DNA from 3 places in the Salmonella sp. HY31 genome. Region 2 is predicted to be linked to each of the others. Evidence: predicted binding sites of a transcription regulator. Region 2 holds the regulator's gene; each other region holds the start of a gene.
What was found. The regulator sigma-54, encoded in region 2, starts transcription at its own class of promoters, with help from an activator protein. The targets are predictions, from matches to a motif close to GTTGGCACANNTTTCGCTNT.

Region 1: the regulator sigma-54 is predicted to act here: its motif matches at 3,629-3,648, upstream of ACE15A_RS15845 (amino acid ABC transporter substrate-binding protein).
Region 3: the regulator sigma-54 is predicted to act here: its motif matches at 3,099-3,118, upstream of glnK (P-II family nitrogen regulator).

The regions. Positions count from the first base shown of each region.
Region 1 covers NZ_CP170479.1:3,328,102-3,334,408, forward strand. The annotation lists gene ACE15A_RS15825 (PhoH family protein) at 1-535, shown strand, start outside; gene ybeY (rRNA maturation RNase YbeY) at 532-999, shown strand; gene corC (CNNM family magnesium/cobalt transport protein CorC) at 1,132-2,010, shown strand; gene lnt (apolipoprotein N-acyltransferase) at 2,030-3,568, shown strand; gene ACE15A_RS15845 (amino acid ABC transporter substrate-binding protein) at 3,921-4,829, shown strand; gene gltJ (glutamate/aspartate ABC transporter permease GltJ) at 4,990-5,730, shown strand; gene gltK (glutamate/aspartate ABC transporter permease GltK) at 5,730-6,307, shown strand, end outside.
Region 2 covers NZ_CP170479.1:4,440,906-4,447,212, forward strand. The annotation lists gene kdsD (arabinose-5-phosphate isomerase KdsD) at 1-26, shown strand, start outside; gene kdsC (3-deoxy-manno-octulosonate-8-phosphatase KdsC) at 47-613, shown strand; gene lptC (LPS export ABC transporter periplasmic protein LptC) at 610-1,185, shown strand; gene lptA (lipopolysaccharide ABC transporter substrate-binding protein LptA) at 1,154-1,708, shown strand; gene lptB (LPS export ABC transporter ATP-binding protein) at 1,715-2,440, shown strand; gene rpoN (RNA polymerase factor sigma-54) at 2,488-3,921, shown strand; gene hpf (ribosome hibernation promoting factor) at 3,944-4,231, shown strand; gene ptsN (PTS IIA-like nitrogen regulatory protein PtsN) at 4,349-4,840, shown strand; gene rapZ (RNase adapter RapZ) at 4,886-5,740, shown strand; gene npr (PTS phosphocarrier protein NPr) at 5,737-6,009, shown strand; gene yrbL (PhoP regulatory network protein YrbL) at 6,252-6,307, shown strand, end outside.
Region 3 covers NZ_CP170479.1:3,501,644-3,507,950, forward strand. The annotation lists gene ACE15A_RS16655 (YbaY family lipoprotein) at 1-208, opposite strand, end outside; gene tesB (acyl-CoA thioesterase II) at 423-1,283, shown strand; gene amtB (ammonium transporter AmtB) at 1,390-2,676, opposite strand; gene glnK (P-II family nitrogen regulator) at 2,708-3,046, opposite strand; gene ACE15A_RS16675 (SmdB family multidrug efflux ABC transporter permease/ATP-binding protein) at 3,250-5,031, opposite strand; gene ACE15A_RS16680 (SmdA family multidrug ABC transporter permease/ATP-binding protein) at 5,024-6,307, opposite strand, start outside.

The sequences.
Region 1 (6,307 bases), 1.1 Mb from region 2:
TCGTCCGGCGGTGGAAGCCGGGGAAAAACTGGGCTTTCTGCCGGGCGATTTAAGCCAGAAGGTGGACCCGTACCTGCGTCCGCTGTATGACGCGCTGTTCGAAATGCTCGGCTTTGAAAAAGTCGAGAAGCTTATCGAGCGCAATGTGATTGAAGTCGCGCCGCTGGCCTATATGCGCGGACGCACGTTAAACGACGCCTTTATCATTCTGGATGAAAGCCAGAACACCACTATCGAACAGATGAAGATGTTCCTGACGCGTATCGGCTTTAACTCGAAAGCGGTGATCACCGGCGACGTGACGCAGATTGACCTACCGCGTAATACCAAATCCGGCTTGCGTCATGCCATTGAAGTGCTGGCGGAAGTAGATGAAATCAGTTTCAACTTCTTCCACAGCGAAGACGTGGTGCGCCATCCGGTCGTTGCCCGCATTGTTAACGCCTATGAAGCCTGGGAAGAGGCCGAACAAAAACGCAAAGCGGCGCAGGCGGCGGAGCGTAAGCGTGAAGCCCAGGAGCAGGAACAGAAATGAGCCAGGTGATCCTCGATTTACAGTTGGCCTGTGAAAACCACGCGGGCCTGCCGGATGAAGCTCAGTTTCAACGCTGGCTGGACGGCGTTATTCCGCAGTTTCAGGAAGAGGCGGAAGTCACAATCCGTCTGGTGGATGAGGCCGAAAGCCACGACCTTAATTTGACGTACCGCGGGAAAGATAAACCCACTAATGTTCTCTCCTTCCCGTTTGAAGCGCCCCCAGGCATTGAAATGCCGCTACTGGGCGATCTGATTATTTGCCGTCAGGTCGTGGAGCAGGAAGCGCAGGAGCAGCGCAAGCCGCTGGAGGCGCACTGGGCGCACATGGTCGTGCACGGTAGCCTGCATTTGCTGGGTTACGATCATATCGACGATGACGAGGCGGAAGAGATGGAGTCTCTCGAAACGGAGATTATGCTTGCTATGGGCTATGAGGATCCGTACATTGCCGAGAAGGAATAGGATGCCGAAATCTTGCAGGCCGGAGCATCCGGCACAATGCCTGATGCTCCGGCCTACTTGTATCACACCGCCATGTGCTGAATTTACGCGCATGTGCAACACATTAACTAACATGAGAACCCATACGACGCCATGAGCGACGACAATTCACACAGTAGTGACACAGTAAACAGTAAAAAGGGATTTTTTTCCCTACTACTCAGCCAGCTTTTCCACGGTGAACCTAAAAACCGTGATGAGTTGCTGGCGCTGATCCGTGATTCCGGGCAGAACGAGCTTATCGATGAAGATACGCGCGATATGCTCGAAGGGGTAATGGACATCGCCGACCAGCGCGTTCGCGATATTATGATCCCACGCTCCCAGATGATTACCCTGAAACGCAACCAGACGCTGGACGAATGTCTCGATGTTATCATCGAGTCCGCCCACTCGCGTTTTCCGGTGATCAGCGAAGATAAAGATCACATTGAAGGGATTCTGATGGCCAAAGATTTGCTGCCGTTTATGCGCAGCGATGCCGAAGCCTTCAGCATGGACAAAGTGTTACGCCCCGCCGTTGTCGTACCGGAGAGCAAACGCGTCGATCGTATGCTCAAGGAGTTCCGCTCCCAGCGTTACCATATGGCGATCGTGATTGATGAGTTCGGCGGCGTTTCCGGCCTCGTGACTATCGAAGACATCCTCGAACTGATTGTCGGTGAAATTGAAGATGAGTATGACGAAGAAGACGATATCGACTTCCGTCAGCTTAGCCGCCATACCTGGACGATTCGCGCGCTGGCGTCAATTGAAGACTTCAATGACGCTTTCGGCACCCACTTCAGCGATGAAGAAGTCGATACCATCGGCGGGCTGGTGATGCAGGCGTTCGGTCATTTACCGGCCCGCGGCGAAACCATTGACATTGATGGTTACCAGTTCAAAGTGGCGATGGCCGATAGTCGCCGTATCATTCAGGTGCATGTCAGAATCCCGGATGACTCGCCCCAGCCAAAACTGAACGAATAACAGCAATAGTGGACTAAAAATGGCATTTGCCTCGTTAATTGAACGCCAGCGTCTTCGCCTGCTGCTGGCGTTATTATTCGGCGCCTGCGGAACACTGGCTTTCTCTCCGTATGACGTCTGGCCCGCAGCGATAGTGTCGCTTATCGGGCTGCAGGCCTTAACGTTCAATCGCCGCCCGCTCCAGTCTGCCGCCATCGGCTATTGCTGGGGACTCGGACTTTTCGGTAGCGGGATTAACTGGGTTTATGTCAGTATCGCGCAGTTTGGCGGAATGCCGGGTCCGGTTAACGTTTTTCTGGTGGTGCTGCTTGCAGCTTATCTCTCGCTGTATACCGGACTGTTTGCCGGGATTTTGTCGCGCCTGTGGCCAAAAACCAACTGGCTGCGCGTCGCTATCGCCGCGCCTGCAATATGGCAAATCACCGAATTTTTACGCGGCTGGGTGCTGACCGGCTTCCCCTGGCTGCAATTTGGCTATAGTCAGGTCGACGGCCCGCTAAAAGGTCTGGCGCCGGTGATGGGCGTCGAAGCGATCAACTTCCTGCTGATGATGGTCAGCGGTCTGTTAGCGCTGGCATTGGCGACGCGGAACTGGCGTCCGCTGGCTGTCGCCGTGATTCTGTTTGCTCTGCCCTTTCCACTACGCTATATCCAGTGGTTTACGCTGGAACCGGCCAAAACGACCCAGGTATCGCTGGTACAGGGCGATATCCCGCAGTCGCTGAAGTGGGACGAAAACCAGCTACTGAATACGCTAAAAATCTATCTCAACGAAACCCGACCAGAGTTAGGCAAATCACAAATTATTATCTGGCCGGAGTCGGCGATTCCGGATCTCGAAATCAATCAGCAGCCCTTCCTTCGTTCGCTGGACGAGATGTTACGCGAAAAAAATAGCACGCTGATCACCGGTATTGTCGATGCGCGTCTCAATAAACAGAATCGATACGACACCTACAATACGATTATCACGCTGGGCAAGGATAATCCATACAGTTATGACTCGCCCAATCGCTACAATAAAAATCACCTTGTGCCCTTTGGCGAGTTTGTTCCGCTGGAGTCTATCCTGCGTCCGCTGGCGCCGTTCTTCGATCTGCCCATGTCCTCCTTTAGCCGCGGCCCTTATATCCAGCCGCAGTTACATGCGCACGACTATAAGCTGACGGCGGCAATCTGTTATGAAATAATTCTTGGCGAACAGGTGCGGGATAACTTCCGCCCGGACACCGACTATCTGCTGACTATTTCTAACGACGCCTGGTTTGGTAAGTCCATTGGCCCGTGGCAACATTTCCAGATGGCGCGGATGCGTTCGCTGGAGCTGGCGCGTCCGTTGCTGCGCAGTACTAATAACGGTATTACGGCGGTGATTGGCCCGCAGGGCGAAATCCAGGCGATGATCCCGCAGTTCACTCGCCAGGTACTGACAACCAACGTCACGCCAACCACAGGTTTAACCCCCTATGCCCGTACCGGCAACTGGCCGCTATGGATACTGACCGCGCTGTTTGCTTTTGGCGCGGTGGTAATGAGTCTGCGGCAACGGCGGAAATAATCTCTTCCAGGCCGGATGGCGCTTCGCTTATCCGGCCTGGAAATCCCCCTTTTACCCTATTCTGGCACGTCTATTGCTTTGTTATACATGACAAACCTGTTCTGGCTGCTTGTGCAACCGGGTCGCACCAAAATCGATCGTCGGTAGCACCTGAACGGTGCAATGTAGGATTTTTGCCTCTGAACGGTGCGGCGCACTTCGCAAAAATAAACAATATCGCAGCAAAATATTTACAACAAGCCACACTAAATGTTAACAAACACATATAACACTGCACGCGCAAGTTGCAGGCAATAACAACATCACAATAGCTATCAATGCGTCGACGGCGCAGATGATAAAGGAGTTGGATATGCAATTACGTAAGCTAACCACAGCAATGCTGGTCATGGGACTGTCTGCGGGCCTTGCGCACGCAGAAGATAGCGCCCCTGCCGCTGGTAGCACCCTGGATAAGATCGCTAAAAATGGCGTGATCGTCGTCGGGCATCGCGAATCATCTGTGCCCTTTTCTTATTACGACAACCAGCAGAAAGTGGTCGGCTATTCCCAGGACTACTCCAACGCCATTGTGGAAGCGGTAAAAAAGAAACTTAACAAGCCCGATCTGCAGGTGAAGCTGATCCCGATCACCTCGCAAAACCGTATTCCGCTGTTGCAAAACGGAACGTTCGATTTTGAATGCGGTTCAACGACTAATAACCTTGAACGCCAGAAACAGGCTGCCTTCTCCGATACGATTTTCGTCGTCGGCACGCGACTGCTGACTAAAAAAGGCGGCGATATTAAAGATTTCCCGGACCTGAAAGGGAAAGCGGTCGTCGTAACCTCCGGGACGACCTCTGAAATTCTGCTGCATAAGCTTAACGAAGAGCAAAAGATGGATATGCGCATTATTAGCGCGAAAGACCACGGTGACTCGTTCCGCACCCTGGAAAGCGGTCGCGCTGTCGCCTTTATGATGGATGACGCGTTGCTGGCCGGCGAGCGCGCCAAAGCGAAGAAACCGGATAACTGGGAGATTGTCGGTAAACCGCAGTCCCAGGAAGCCTACGGCTGTATGCTGCGTAAAAACGATCCGCAATTCAAAAAGTTAATGGATGACACTATCGCCCAGGCGCAAACCTCCGGCGAAGCGGCGAAGTGGTTTGATAAGTGGTTTAAAAATCCGATCCCCCCGAAAAATCTGAACATGAATTTCGAGTTGTCTGACGAGATGAAAGCCCTGTTCAAAGCACCGAATGATAAAGCGCTTAACTAACTAAAACTAAATGGGGCGGGACCTCCTGTCCTCTCGATTGTCGCTCAGCACGGACAGACTATAAGCCTGATGGTCGTTCCCCATCGGGCCTGAAACCGCAAATCGCCGGGCAACAATCTTCGAGGGTAGCGCTGCTACCCTTTTTTTTCGGAGTAGATGTATGTCAATAGACTGGAACTGGGGTATTTTTTTACAAGAAGCCCCCTTCGGCAACACCACCTATCTTGGCTGGCTATGGAGTGGTTTTCAGGTCACCGTAGCCCTTTCGATTACCGCCTGGATTATCGCTTTCCTGGTAGGATCTATTTTCGGCATTTTACGTACCGTTCCCAACCGTTTCCTCTCCGGACTGGGCACATTGTACGTAGAACTGTTCCGTAACGTGCCACTGATCGTGCAATTCTTCACCTGGTACCTGGTGGTGCCTGAACTGTTGCCGGAAGATCTTGGCATGTGGTTTAAGGCGGAACTCGATCCCAATATTCAGTTTTTCCTCTCCTCAATGATCTGTCTGGGACTGTTTACCGCCGCCCGCGTTTGCGAACAGGTGCGCGCCGCTATTCAGTCTCTGCCTCGCGGACAGAAGAACGCGGCGCTGGCGATGGGGCTAACGCTGCCGCAGGCTTATCGCTATGTCCTGCTGCCGAATGCCTATCGCGTTATTGTGCCGCCAATGACGTCAGAGATGATGAATCTGGTGAAAAACTCAGCTATCGCCTCAACCATCGGTCTGGTGGATATGGCGGCGCAGGCAGGCAAACTGTTGGATTACTCGGCGCACGCCTGGGAATCCTTCACCGCCATTACGCTGGCCTATGTGCTGATTAACGCCGTTATCATGCTGGTCATGAGCCTGGTTGAACGCAAAGTCCGCCTGCCGGGCAACGTGGGGAGCAAATAATGTACGAATTTGACTGGAGTTCGATTATCCCCTCACTGCCTTACCTGCTGGCCGGGTTGGTCATCACGCTGAAGATCACCGTCACCGCCGTTGTCGTGGGGATAGTCTGGGGAACCATTCTGGCCGTCATGCGCCTCTCAAGCTTTGCCCCCATCGCCTGGTTTGCTAAAGCGTATGTTAACGTTTTCCGTTCCATCCCGTTGGTCATGGTCTTACTGTGGTTCTATCTGATTGTACCCGGCTTTCTGCAAAACGTGCTGGGGCTATCGCCGAAAACCGATATCCGCCTGATCTCCGCGATGGTGGCATTCTCCATGTTTGAAGCGGCCTACTATTCCGAGATTATTCGCGCCGGTATTCAAAGTATTTCCCGCGGGCAGTCCAGCGCGGCGCTGGCGCTGGGGATGACCCACTGGCAGTCGATGAAGCTAATTATTCTGCCGCAGGCGTTTCGGGCGATGGTGCCGCTGTTGCTTACGCAGGGCATTGTGCTATTTCAGGACACCTCTTTAGTTTATGTACTAAGCCTGGCGGACTTCTTCCGCACCGCGTCTACTATCGGCGAGCGTGACGGTAC
Region 2 (6,307 bases):
ATCTCCTGCGTGCAGGCGTCGTGTAGAAACTCAAGGATAATTAACGATGAGTAAAGCAGGTGCGTCGCTTGCGACCTGTTATGGCCCCGTCAGCACCCACGTCATGACAAAGGCGGAGAATATCCGTCTGCTCATCCTTGACGTGGATGGCGTATTGTCTGACGGCCTGATTTATATGGGCAATAACGGCGAAGAGCTGAAGGCTTTCAACGTTCGTGACGGCTATGGCATTCGCTGTGTTTTGACCTCCAATATCGAGGTTGCCATTATTACCGGACGAAAGGCTAAACTTGTAGAAGATCGCTGCGCCACGCTGGGGATCGCCCATCTTTATCAGGGGCAGTCGAATAAGCTGATCGCCTTTAGCAATCTGCTGGAAAAACTGGCTATTGCACCGGAAAACGTCGCCTATGTTGGCGATGATCTGATTGACTGGCCGGTAATGGAAAAAGTGGGATTAAGCGTTGCCGTTGCGGATGCGCATCCGCTGCTGATCCCCCGCGCTGACTATGTGACGCACATTGCCGGCGGGCGCGGCGCGGTACGTGAGGTGTGCGATTTGCTGCTGCTGGCGCAGGGCAAGCTGAATGAGGCCAAAGGGCAATCGATATGAGTAAAACCAGACGTTGGGTTATCATTCTACTGTCGTTGGCCATTCTGGTACTGATTGGTATCAATCTGGCAGATAAAGACGATCCTGCCGCCGTGGTGGTCAATAGCAACGATCCCACGTATAAAAGCGAGCATACGGATACCGTCGTGTACAGTCCGGAAGGCGCGTTGAGCTATCGTCTGATCGCACAGCACGTTGAATATTTTTCCGATCAGGCGGTCTCATGGTTTACGCAACCGGTATTAACCACCTTTGATAAGGATAAAGTGCCGACATGGTCGATCAAAGCCGATAAAGCCAAATTGACTAACGATCGGATGCTCTATCTGTATGGCCATGTTGAAGTCAACGCCCTGGTGCCTGACGCTCAATTACGCAGAATTACCACCGATAACGCGCAAATTAATCTGGTGACGCAGGACGTTACTTCGAACGATCTGGTGACGTTATACGGCACAACATTTAACTCCAGCGGACTGAAAATGCGCGGTAACTTACGCAGCAAGAACGCCGAGCTGATTGAAAAGGTTAGAACCTCTTATGAAATTCAAAACAAACAAACTCAGCCTTAATCTTATGCTTGCCGGCTCGCTGCTGGCCGCCAGCATTCCGGCATTCGCCGTCACGGGCGATACCGAGCAGCCTATTCATATTGACTCGGATCAACAGTCGCTGGATATGCAAGGCAACGTCGTGACCTTTACGGGCAACGTGGTGATGACCCAGGGCACGATTAAGATCAACGCCGATAAAGTCGTTGTTACCCGCCCTGGCGGCGAGCAAGGGAAAGAGGTGATCGACGGTTACGGCAATCCGGCCACCTTCTACCAGATGCAGGACAACGGTAAACCGGTGAAAGGCCACGCTTCACATATGCATTACGAACTGGCAAAAGATTTTGTGGTGCTGACCGGCAACGCTTATCTGGAACAGCTTGACAGCAACATTACTGGCGACAAAATCACCTATTTGGTGAAAGAGCAGAAAATGCAGGCCTTCAGCGAGAAAGGCAAACGCGTCACCACCGTTCTGGTGCCGTCGCAGTTGCAAGACAAAAACAAAGGCCAGACTCCGGCGCAAAAGAAGAGTAACTAATTCGTTATGGCAACATTAACTGCAAAGAATCTGGCGAAGGCCTATAAAGGCCGTCGCGTAGTGGAAGATGTCAGTCTGACCGTTAACTCCGGGGAGATTGTCGGTCTGCTCGGTCCAAACGGCGCAGGTAAAACCACCACCTTTTATATGGTCGTCGGTATCGTGCCGCGTGACGCGGGCAATATCATCATTGATGATGAAGATATCAGTCTGCTGCCGCTGCACGCGCGCGCGCGCCGCGGTATCGGCTATTTGCCGCAGGAAGCCTCTATTTTCCGCCGTCTCAGCGTATTTGATAACCTGATGGCGGTACTGCAAATTCGTGACGATTTGACCGCAGAACAGCGAGAAGACCGCGCCAACGAGCTGATGGAAGAGTTTCATATTGAGCATCTGCGCGACAGCATGGGACAGGCGCTGTCCGGTGGTGAACGCCGTCGTGTAGAAATTGCCCGCGCGTTGGCCGCTAATCCCAAATTTATCCTGCTGGATGAACCCTTTGCCGGCGTTGACCCGATTTCCGTTATCGACATCAAACGCATTATCGAACATCTGCGCGATAGCGGGCTCGGGGTGCTGATCACCGACCATAATGTCCGTGAGACGCTGGCAGTCTGTGAACGCGCCTATATCGTAAGCCAGGGCCACCTTATCGCCCACGGTACGCCGACAGAAATCCTGCAAGACGAACACGTTAAGCGTGTATATCTTGGGGAAGACTTCAGACTCTGATAGGGTAGAGGGCTATGCTGCTCTAGCGGGAGAAAACGACTCTGAATATGAAGCAAGGTTTGCAACTCAGGCTTAGCCAACAACTGGCGATGACGCCTCAGCTACAACAGGCCATCCGTCTGTTGCAGTTGTCTACGCTGGAACTTCAGCAGGAACTCCAGCAAGCGCTGGAAAATAACCCGCTGCTTGAGCAAACCGATCTTCATGACGAAATCGACACTCAGCAACCTCAGGATGACGATCCTCTCGATACCGCAGATGCGCTCGAACAGAAAGAGATGCCGGAAGAGCTGCCGCTTGACGCCAGTTGGGATGAAATTTACACCGCCGGGACGCCATCCGGCCCCAGCGGCGATTATATCGATGATGAACTGCCCGTCTATCAGGGCGAAACGACGCAGTCGTTGCAGGATTATCTGATGTGGCAGGTTGAGCTAACGCCCTTCTCGGACACCGATCGCGCCATTGCGACATCCATTGTCGATGCGGTAGATGATACCGGTTATCTCACCGTATCCCTGGATGAAATTCGCGAAAGCATGGGCGATGAAGAGGTAGATCTTGATGAAGTCGAAGCCGTCCTGAAGCGTATTCAGCGTTTTGATCCGGTGGGCGTTGCGGCGAAAGATCTTCGCGACTGTCTGCTGATCCAGCTTTCACAATTCGACAAATCCACGCCGTGGCTGGAAGAGGCGCGGCTCATTATCTGCGATCACCTTGATCTGCTGGCCAACCACGATTTCCGCACGTTGATGCGCGTTACCCGACTGAAAGAAGAGGTACTGAAAGAGGCGGTAAACCTGATTCAGTCGCTCGATCCCAGACCCGGTCAGTCGATCCAGACCGGCGAGCCGGAGTACGTTATCCCGGATGTGCTGGTACGCAAGCATAACGGCCGCTGGACGGTGGAGCTTAATAGCGACAGTATTCCCCGTTTACAGATTAACCAGCACTATGCCGCCATGTGCAACAGCGCGCGCAACGATACCGACAGCCAGTTCATCCGCAGTAATTTACAGGATGCGAAGTGGCTGATAAAAAGCCTTGAAAGCCGCAACGACACGCTGCTGCGTGTCAGTCGCTGCATCGTCGAGCAACAGCAAGCCTTTTTTGAACAGGGCGAAGAATATATGAAACCGATGGTACTGGCGGATATCGCCCAGGCCGTCGAGATGCACGAATCCACCATATCCCGCGTGACCACGCAGAAGTATCTGCACAGCCCGCGCGGTATTTTTGAACTCAAATATTTCTTTTCCAGCCACGTCAATACCGAAGGCGGAGGCGAAGCCTCTTCCACCGCGATTCGCGCGCTGGTGAAGAAGTTAATTGCGGCGGAAAACCCCGCGAAACCGCTGAGCGACAGCAAGTTAACCTCTCTGCTGTCAGAACAGGGTATCATGGTGGCGCGCCGCACTGTTGCGAAGTACCGAGAGTCTTTATCCATTCCGCCGTCAAACCAACGCAAACAGCTGGTTTGACCCAACCGATAAGGAAGACACTATGCAGCTCAATATCACCGGACATAACGTCGAAATTACTGAAGCCCTGCGTGAATTTGTGACGACGAAATTCGCCAAACTTGAACAGTATTTTGAGCGGATTAATCAGGTATACGTGGTGTTGAAAGTGGAGAAGGTCACGCACATCTCGGATGCGACGCTACACGTTAACGGCGGCGAAATTCACGCCAGCGCGGAAGGCCAGGATATGTATGCCGCCATTGACGGCTTGATTGATAAACTGGCAAGGCAGTTAACCAGGCATAAAGATAAACTGAAACAACACTAATTGTCCGGGCAGTTAGCCAGTGCAGGACGGCCTGTTGTGTGACACAACGGGCCATTTGTACAGTTAGCGCTCCGAACCTGGCCATCAACCTGACAGGACAGGTTCTTAGGTGAAATTATGATAAATAACGATACGACTCTACAACTGAGCAGTGTACTTAACCAGGAGTGTACGCGTAGCGGCGTTCATTGTCAGAGTAAGAAACGCGCGCTGGAAATCATCAGCGAACTGGCGGCAAAACAGCTCAGTTTACCTCCTCAGGTCGTGTTTGAAGCCATTCTGACACGCGAAAAAATGGGCAGTACCGGTATTGGTAATGGTATCGCCATCCCGCACGGGAAACTGGAAGAAGATACCTTACGCGCCGTCGGCGTGTTCGTTCAGCTCGAAACGCCTATCGCGTTCGATGCCATCGATAACCAGCCGGTCGATCTCCTCTTCGCCCTGCTGGTGCCCGCCGATCAGACTAAAACGCATCTGCATACGCTGTCGCTGGTCGCGAAACGTCTGGCGGATAAAACGATCTGCCGCCGCCTGCGCGCGGCGCTGAATGATGAAGAGCTGTATCAAATCATTACTGACACCGAAGGTGAGCAGAATGAGGCATAACAACTCAATGGCATTTCTTTCTGTCGTTGTGAGGAGAAACGGTACATGGTACTGATGATCGTCAGCGGGCGTTCCGGATCAGGTAAATCTGTCGCTCTACGCGCGCTGGAAGATATGGGTTTTTACTGCGTGGATAACCTTCCCGTCGTGCTGTTGCCCGATCTGGCGCGAACACTGGCCGATCGCCAGATTTCCGCCGCCGTCAGCATTGATGTGCGCAATATGCCTGAATCACCTGAGATTTTTGAACAGGCGATGAATAATCTGCCTGACGCTTTCTCGCCGCAATTGCTGTTTCTTGACGCCGACCGCAATACCTTGATTCGCCGCTACAGCGACACGCGACGTCTGCATCCGCTTTCCAGCAAAAACCTTTCTTTAGAGAGTGCGATCGATAAAGAGAGCGACCTGCTGGAGCCATTACGTTCTCGTGCGGATCTAATCGTCGACACTTCGGAAATGTCCGTTCATGAGCTGGCGGAGATGCTGCGTACCCGGCTGTTGGGCAAACGCGAGCGCGAACTGACGATGGTATTTGAGTCCTTCGGCTTTAAACATGGTATCCCGATCGATGCGGACTATGTGTTCGATGTTCGCTTCCTGCCCAACCCGCACTGGGACCCAAAACTGCGCCCCATGACCGGGCTTGATAAGCCGGTAGCCGCATTTCTTGACCGGCACACAGAAGTTCACAATTTTATCTATCAAACTCGCAGCTATCTTGAGCTATGGTTACCGATGCTGGAGACCAACAACCGCAGCTACCTTACCGTCGCTATTGGTTGTACCGGCGGGAAACACCGTTCGGTGTATATTGCAGAACAGCTGGCAGACTACTTCCGCTCGCGCGGTAAAAACGTCCAGTCTCGCCATCGCACGCTGGAAAAACGCAAAACATGACCGTAAAGCAAACTGTTGAAATTACCAATAAGCTGGGCATGCATGCCCGGCCTGCCATGAAGCTTTTCGAACTGATGCAGGGTTTTGACGCCGAGGTGCTATTACGCAATGACGAAGGCACCGAAGCGGAAGCGAACAGCGTCATCGCGCTGTTAATGCTCGATTCAGCCAAAGGACGCCAGATAGAAATTGAAGCCACCGGCCCGCAAGAAGTTGAAGCGTTGGCGGCGGTTATCGCTCTGTTCAATTCCGGCTTTGACGAAGACTAAGCCTCCCCCTCTATTCCATATTTCCCCCACGCCGTCCCGGTATTTGATGACAGCCAACCCAAAGCCGGGCATGTTACGCCTGCCAATTGTCCCGCAGTCCCACCCTTTCGTAAGATTTGTACATTTCGTGCGTTTTACCTATGCATAAAAACATTAAGAAAACCTTAAAAATTTCGTTTAGGTTTTATTTAAATTCTTTGTCCATACTAAATTTATGTGAATAAAATTTTCCAGGACTCGCCATGATCCCCTTATCCGAACAGACTCCGCTGGGCGCCGGTCGACATCGTAAATGCTA
Region 3 (6,307 bases), 940 kb from region 2:
TTACGGTCAGCACCGCATCTGGCGGCAGAGCGACCTTCTGGCGGATCCAGACGGTACCGGAAACATTGGGTTGCTGAATAGTAGACTGGTTAGCTGTAATCGACATGTTAGGGTTTGGCGCAGGCGTCTGGATATCAGCGCTTTTATCAGCGCAGGCCGCCAGAGATATCGCAACCGCTAAACCACTTACGATGTGCACGAGTTTCATTCAATTCTCCTTATCATCAATGCACCAGCAGGCCTTTCCCCCCGCCGGAAGAGTGGTTAACAGAAACATAACGTGATTAAGTGTGGCACAGGTCACTCATTTTTGCCTGGAATTGCTCTGTTATTCAGACTTTTGTACCCATCGGACCACTTGCGAAATTGCGTTATACTCAGGCCTACCTCGCTTCGGCATCGTTGTCACCTGGAGAGCATGTATGAGTCAGACGCTAAATAATTTGCTGACATTGTTGAATCTGGAAAAAATTGAAGAAGGACTCTTTCGGGGCCAAAGTGAAGACTTAGGGCTGCGTCAGGTATTTGGCGGTCAGGTGGTGGGCCAGGCGTTATATGCCGCCAAAGAGACGGTGCCGGAAGAGCGACTGGTGCATTCATTCCACAGTTATTTTCTGCGACCAGGCGATAGTCAAAAACCCATTATCTATGACGTTGAAGTGCTGCGCGATGGAAATAGTTTTAGCGCCCGCCGCGTTGCCGCTATTCAGAACGGGAAACCCATCTTTTACATGACCGCCTCATTCCAGGCGCCGGAACCGGGTTTTGAACATCAAAAAACCATGCCGACGGCAACCGGGCCGGAAGGACTACCGTCAGAAACGGAAATCGCGCAGTCGCTGGCGCATTTACTGCCGCCGATTCTGAAAGAAAAGTTTCTCTGCGATCGCCCCCTGGAGATTCGTCCTGTCGAATTTCACAATCCGTTAAAAGGTCACGTCGCCGCGCCAACCCGTCAGGTATGGATTCGCGCCAACGGCACCGTTCCGGATGACATTCGCGTCCATCAATATTTACTGGGATATGCCTCTGACCTGAATTTCCTCCCCGTCGCGCTTCAGCCTCACGGCATCGGTTTTCTGGAAAAGGGCATTCAGATCGCCACTATCGATCACTCTATGTGGTTCCATCGCCCGTTCAATCTTAATGAATGGCTACTTTATAGCGTGGAGAGCACTTCCGCCTCCAGCGCCCGGGGCTTTGTTCGCGGCGAGTTTTATACTCAGGATGGCGCGCTGGTCGCCTCGACCGTGCAGGAAGGGGTGATGCGTAATCACAATTAAAAAACATGCCGCTATCCGGCGTTAATGGCCTGATGGCGATGCGCTTATCAGGCCTACCGTAGGCCGGATAAGACGCTTTCGCGTCGCCATCCGGCATGTTGCGCAATCACGCGTTATATGCATTCTCGCCGTGGCTGTTCACATCCAGCCCCTCGCGCTCCTGCTCTTCCGGTACGCGCAGTCCAACAAGGATATCCGCCAGTTTGTAACCAACAAACGCGACAACGCCGGACCAGGCGACCGTAATAGCAATACTTTCCAGTTGTACCATAACCTGATGGCCCATCGTAACGCCGTCGACAAAGCCAACGCCGCCCAGCGAACTGGCGGCAAAAACGCCGGTCAGGATACAGCCGACTATTCCGCAAACGCCGTGAACGCCAAATACGTCGCACGGATCATCTACCCGTAACAGACGTTTAAGCATGGTGACTCCCCACAATCCCGCCAGACCCGCAATAACGCCGATAACCAGCGCGCCGCCAACGCCAACATAGCCACAGGCTGGCGTCACGCCGACCAGACCGGCAATCGCGCCGGAACAGGCTCCCAGCAGGGAAGGTTTACCGCGTAGCGTCCACTCGCCGATAATCCACCCCAGAATCGCGGCGGCGGTCGCCACCACGGTGTTCACAAAAGCCAGCGCGGCTATCTCGTTTGCGCTACTGGCAGAACCCGCGTTAAATCCAAACCAGCCGATATACAGGATCGCAGTACCGGTAAAGACCATCGGCAGATTATGGGGTTTAAATGCTTCTTTCCCAAAGCCGACGCGCTTACCAATTAAATAAGCCCCCACCAGACCGGCGATAGCGGCGTTAATGTGCACCACCGTACCGCCGGCAAAATCCAGCGCGCCGTGAGCAGCCAGCAGGCCGCCGCCCCACACCATGTGCGCAATCGGAATATACGAGAGCGTGAACCACACCACGACAAAAATCAGTACCGCCGAAAAACGAATACGTTCCGCCAGCGCGCCGACAATCAGCCCGACGGTAATACAGGCGAAAGATCCCTGAAACGCGACATGGATATACTGATAAATCGTGCCCGTTACCGCCGTCAACGCGATGTTCTTCAACATCGCCCCCTCGACATTACCGAAGAAATGATTCCCTTCGCCAAAAGCCAGCGAATAGCCGTATACCACCCATAAAATACAGACCAGCGCAAAGGTGACGGTCACTTGCGTTAACATCGACAGCACGTTTTTAGCGCGGATTAATCCGCCATAAAACAGCGCGATACCCGGTATCGTCATAAACAGCACCAGCGCGGTGCTGATCATCATAAAAGCATTATCCGCTTTATCGGCAACCGCTGGCGCGGCCATCGTTAGCCCAGGCAGCAGCACCAGTGAAGCCAGTGTGGTTTTTATCATCGCTATCTTCATTTTTTCATTTCCTGTTGCTGTGTGGCGGGTCTTAAAGCGCCGCTTCGTCAGCTTCGCCGGTACGAATCCGAATAACACGCGTGAGCTCCGCGACGAAAATTTTGCCATCGCCAATTTTTCCGGTATAAGCCGCTTTAGTGATGATATCGATCACCTCTTCCAGTTGGTCGTCGGCGATAGCCACATCAATTTTGACTTTCGGCAGGAAATTCACGCTGTACTCCGCGCCGCGATACAGTTCGGCGTGTCCTTTTTGACGACCAAACCCTTTCACTTCGGTGACGGTCAATCCCTGAATGCCAATAGAAGAAAGCGCTTCCCGCACGTCCTCCAGCTTAAACGGTTTGATAACCACGGTAACCAGCTTCATAGCCCCCCTCCAGTCAGAATTAGGTAAGGCATATAGACTATTCAAAATGAGCGTTGCAAAGGGTGTGCCAGAAATGAGTGAGTGGTGAAAGGCGCGGTTAGCGGGGCGTCTTTATATTGACGCGCCCCAAAATCGAAGCAGGAAAAGAAAAACGCACCATGACGGTGCGTGATGGGCGAGGTTTTGCGCCACGGGGCAAAACCTTACGTCGCGGGGCCGGACTCCTCATGTACGCTGGCGGCTAACTCCTCACCAACCAACTGTAATTGATACATTTGCCAGTAGCGTCCTTGCGCCGTCAGCAATTGTTGATGCGTCCCGCGCTCCACCGCCTGGCCGCGGTGGAGTACCAGAATGGTATCCGCCTCCACGATAGTCGATAGCCGATGGGCGATAACCACCAGCGTGGTGCGCTCGCGAATCGCCGCCAGCGCCTGCTGTATCGCCTGCTCAGTGCCGGAATCGATGCTGGCCGTCGCTTCATCAAGAATTAATATTTGCGGGGCGTCAACCAGCACGCGCGCCAGCGCCAAGAGTTGTTTTTGCCCGACGGACAGCGTATTCCCCTGCTCACCAAGACGCGTATGCAGCCCGTGGCTCAGGCCGCGCGCCAGGTCTGCCAACTGTACCGTTTCCAGCGCCTGCCAGACCTGCGCCTCTGAAACATCGCGCCCCAGCGTCACATTGGCCAGAAAGGTATCCGCCATCACTACCGGGTCCTGTTGAACCATCGCCACGCCCTGGCGTAAAACGCGATGATTAAAAGAAGAGATTTCTCGCCCATCCAGCCGAATTTCGCCTTGCGTCAGCGGGTAGTACCCCATCAACAAGCTGGCGAGCGTGCTCTTCCCGCTGCCTGTGTGTCCCACCAGCGCCACAAAACTACGGGACGGTACTGATAGCGTAATGTCCTGTAAAACAAGGCTATCATCGCGGTAAGCAAACGACAGATGATCAATATCAATCGCGCCGCTTTGCAACGGCCTGTCGTCGCTGCCATAGCGCTGTCGTGGGCGATCCATCAGTTCAAAAACACGCTCTCCCGCCACAACCGCCTGCTGTAGCATGGATTGCTGGGTGGTCAGTTCAATGAGCGGCTCGTTCAGACGCGACAAATAGCTAATGAACGCATACAGTACCCCGACCTCAATCGTGCCGGCAGACGTAAAACTGAAGAGCATCAACAGACCGCACAAAATGAGCGCGGAAAAGAGGCTAAGCAGCGGACGCAATAAAAATCCGTCTAAGCGCAGCGTCTGCATCCGCGCCATGTAGTGCGAACGGCTGGCCTCGCCCATTCGTTCGCCAAAGCGCGCCTGCTGGCGAAACTGCTGAATAACGCTCATCCCGTTGATGATTTCGTTAAATCCATCGTTAATATCCGCCAGGTATGCCCGCACGCGGCGTACCATCGGCGTGCTGTAGCGCTGATAGATGATCATCACGGTCAATACCGCCGGAAAAATCAAAATCGCCACCAGCGCCATCCGCCAGTCAAGGCTGAACATGGCGACCAGCATGGCGCCGATCAGCGCCGCGCTACGTAATACCGTCGCGACGACCGTGACATACAGATCGCGGATAACTTCCGTGTCGTTAGTCACGCGTGAAATTAATTGTCCGACAGGCTGGGTGTCGAAGGCGCTTAACGGCTGGCGCAAGGCGGCATCCATTACGTCAGTGCGCAAGGTCTGAACCACGCCAACGGCCGCCCGGTTAAATAATAAAGACTGGGCGTAATGCAGGCCCGCCGCCAGAAACTGTAGTCCCACATAGGCGGCCGCCAGCCCCGCGACTTTACCCAGAGGTAAATGGTGTTGGGCCACCATGTTGTCAATGAAATAGCTGATCAGCAGCGGACCGCTAACCTCCGCCGCCGCCGCAATCCACAGCATAATCACCGCGACAGAGAGCGGTTTTCGCCAGGGCGAGCCATACGCCAGCAACCGTTTCAGCGTCGGCCATAGCTGTCCAAAACTACGCATTCGCCGCCTCCTCGCCGCTTTCCGGCGCGTCATCCAGCGCGGCCTCCAGTTGCTGATAGCGATACATATCGCGATACCAGCCAAGCTGCTGCGCCAGTTGATCGTGATCGCCGCGCTGAACAACATGACCATGTTGCATCACCATAATTTCATTGGCATCGGTCAACGCAGATAAACGATGCGCGCTTATGATGACCGTGCGCCCTTCGCCCCACTGGCGCAAATTATGCAAAATCTGATGCTCCGTGCGACCATCTACTGCCGAGAGCGCATCATCGAGAAGCAGAATTTCCGCATTCAACAGTAGCGCTCTGGCAATCGAGATACGCTGTTTTTGCCCTCCCGATAACATTACGCCGCGTTCGCCTACCTGCGTGTCGTAGCCCTGAGGAAGACGGAGAATATCCTCATGTACGCTGGCTAAACGCGCCACCTGTTCAATCTCTTCCTGGGTCGCCTCCGGGCGTCCGAGCGCAATATTATTGGCAATAGAGTCCGAGAACAAAAACGGCGTCTGACTGACCACCGCCAGTCGGCTACGCCAGCTATCAAGCTGCAGATGCGTCAACGGCATGTCATGGAAACGGATTTCTCCCTGCGTCACATCAAAATGGCGCTGGATAAGCGACAATATTGTGCTTTTCCCCGCGCCGGTCGGACCGCATATCCCCAGCATCTGACCCGGTTTAAGACGAAAGTTCACATTCTCCAGCGCCGGATGCGTCGTTTGCGGATAGCGAAACTCACGAATGGCCGCCGTCAATTCGCCCCGCCCCGCCGGGACCGGCTCTTCGCCATCCTTAACTACCGGCGCTTCCGCCAGCATGGCGCGGATGCGGCTGTAAGCGGCGCTACCTCGCTCCACGATATTAAACATCCAGGCCAGCGCCAGCATGGGCCAAATCATCACCCCCAGATACATCATAAAGCTGGTGAGTTCGCCCAGCGTCAGGCTGCCGTTAACCACCATCCAGCTTCCGCCGCTAATCGCGAGCAGGTTCGCCATGCCAATGGCGATGTAAATAGTTGGATCAAAACGCGCATCAATACGCGCCACTCGCATATTTTTCTTGCCAGTATCTTCGGCATCCGCCGCAAACAGCGAGGACTGGCGGTCCTCCAGGCCAAACGCTTTTATCATGCGAATGCTGGTCAGACTCTCCTGCGTGCGGTCGTTCAGGCTGGAGAAGGCGGCCTGCGCCAGTTTGAAGTAATCATGCAGCCGATCGCCGTAACGTTTGATCATCAGCGCCATAATCGGCATCGGCAACAACGC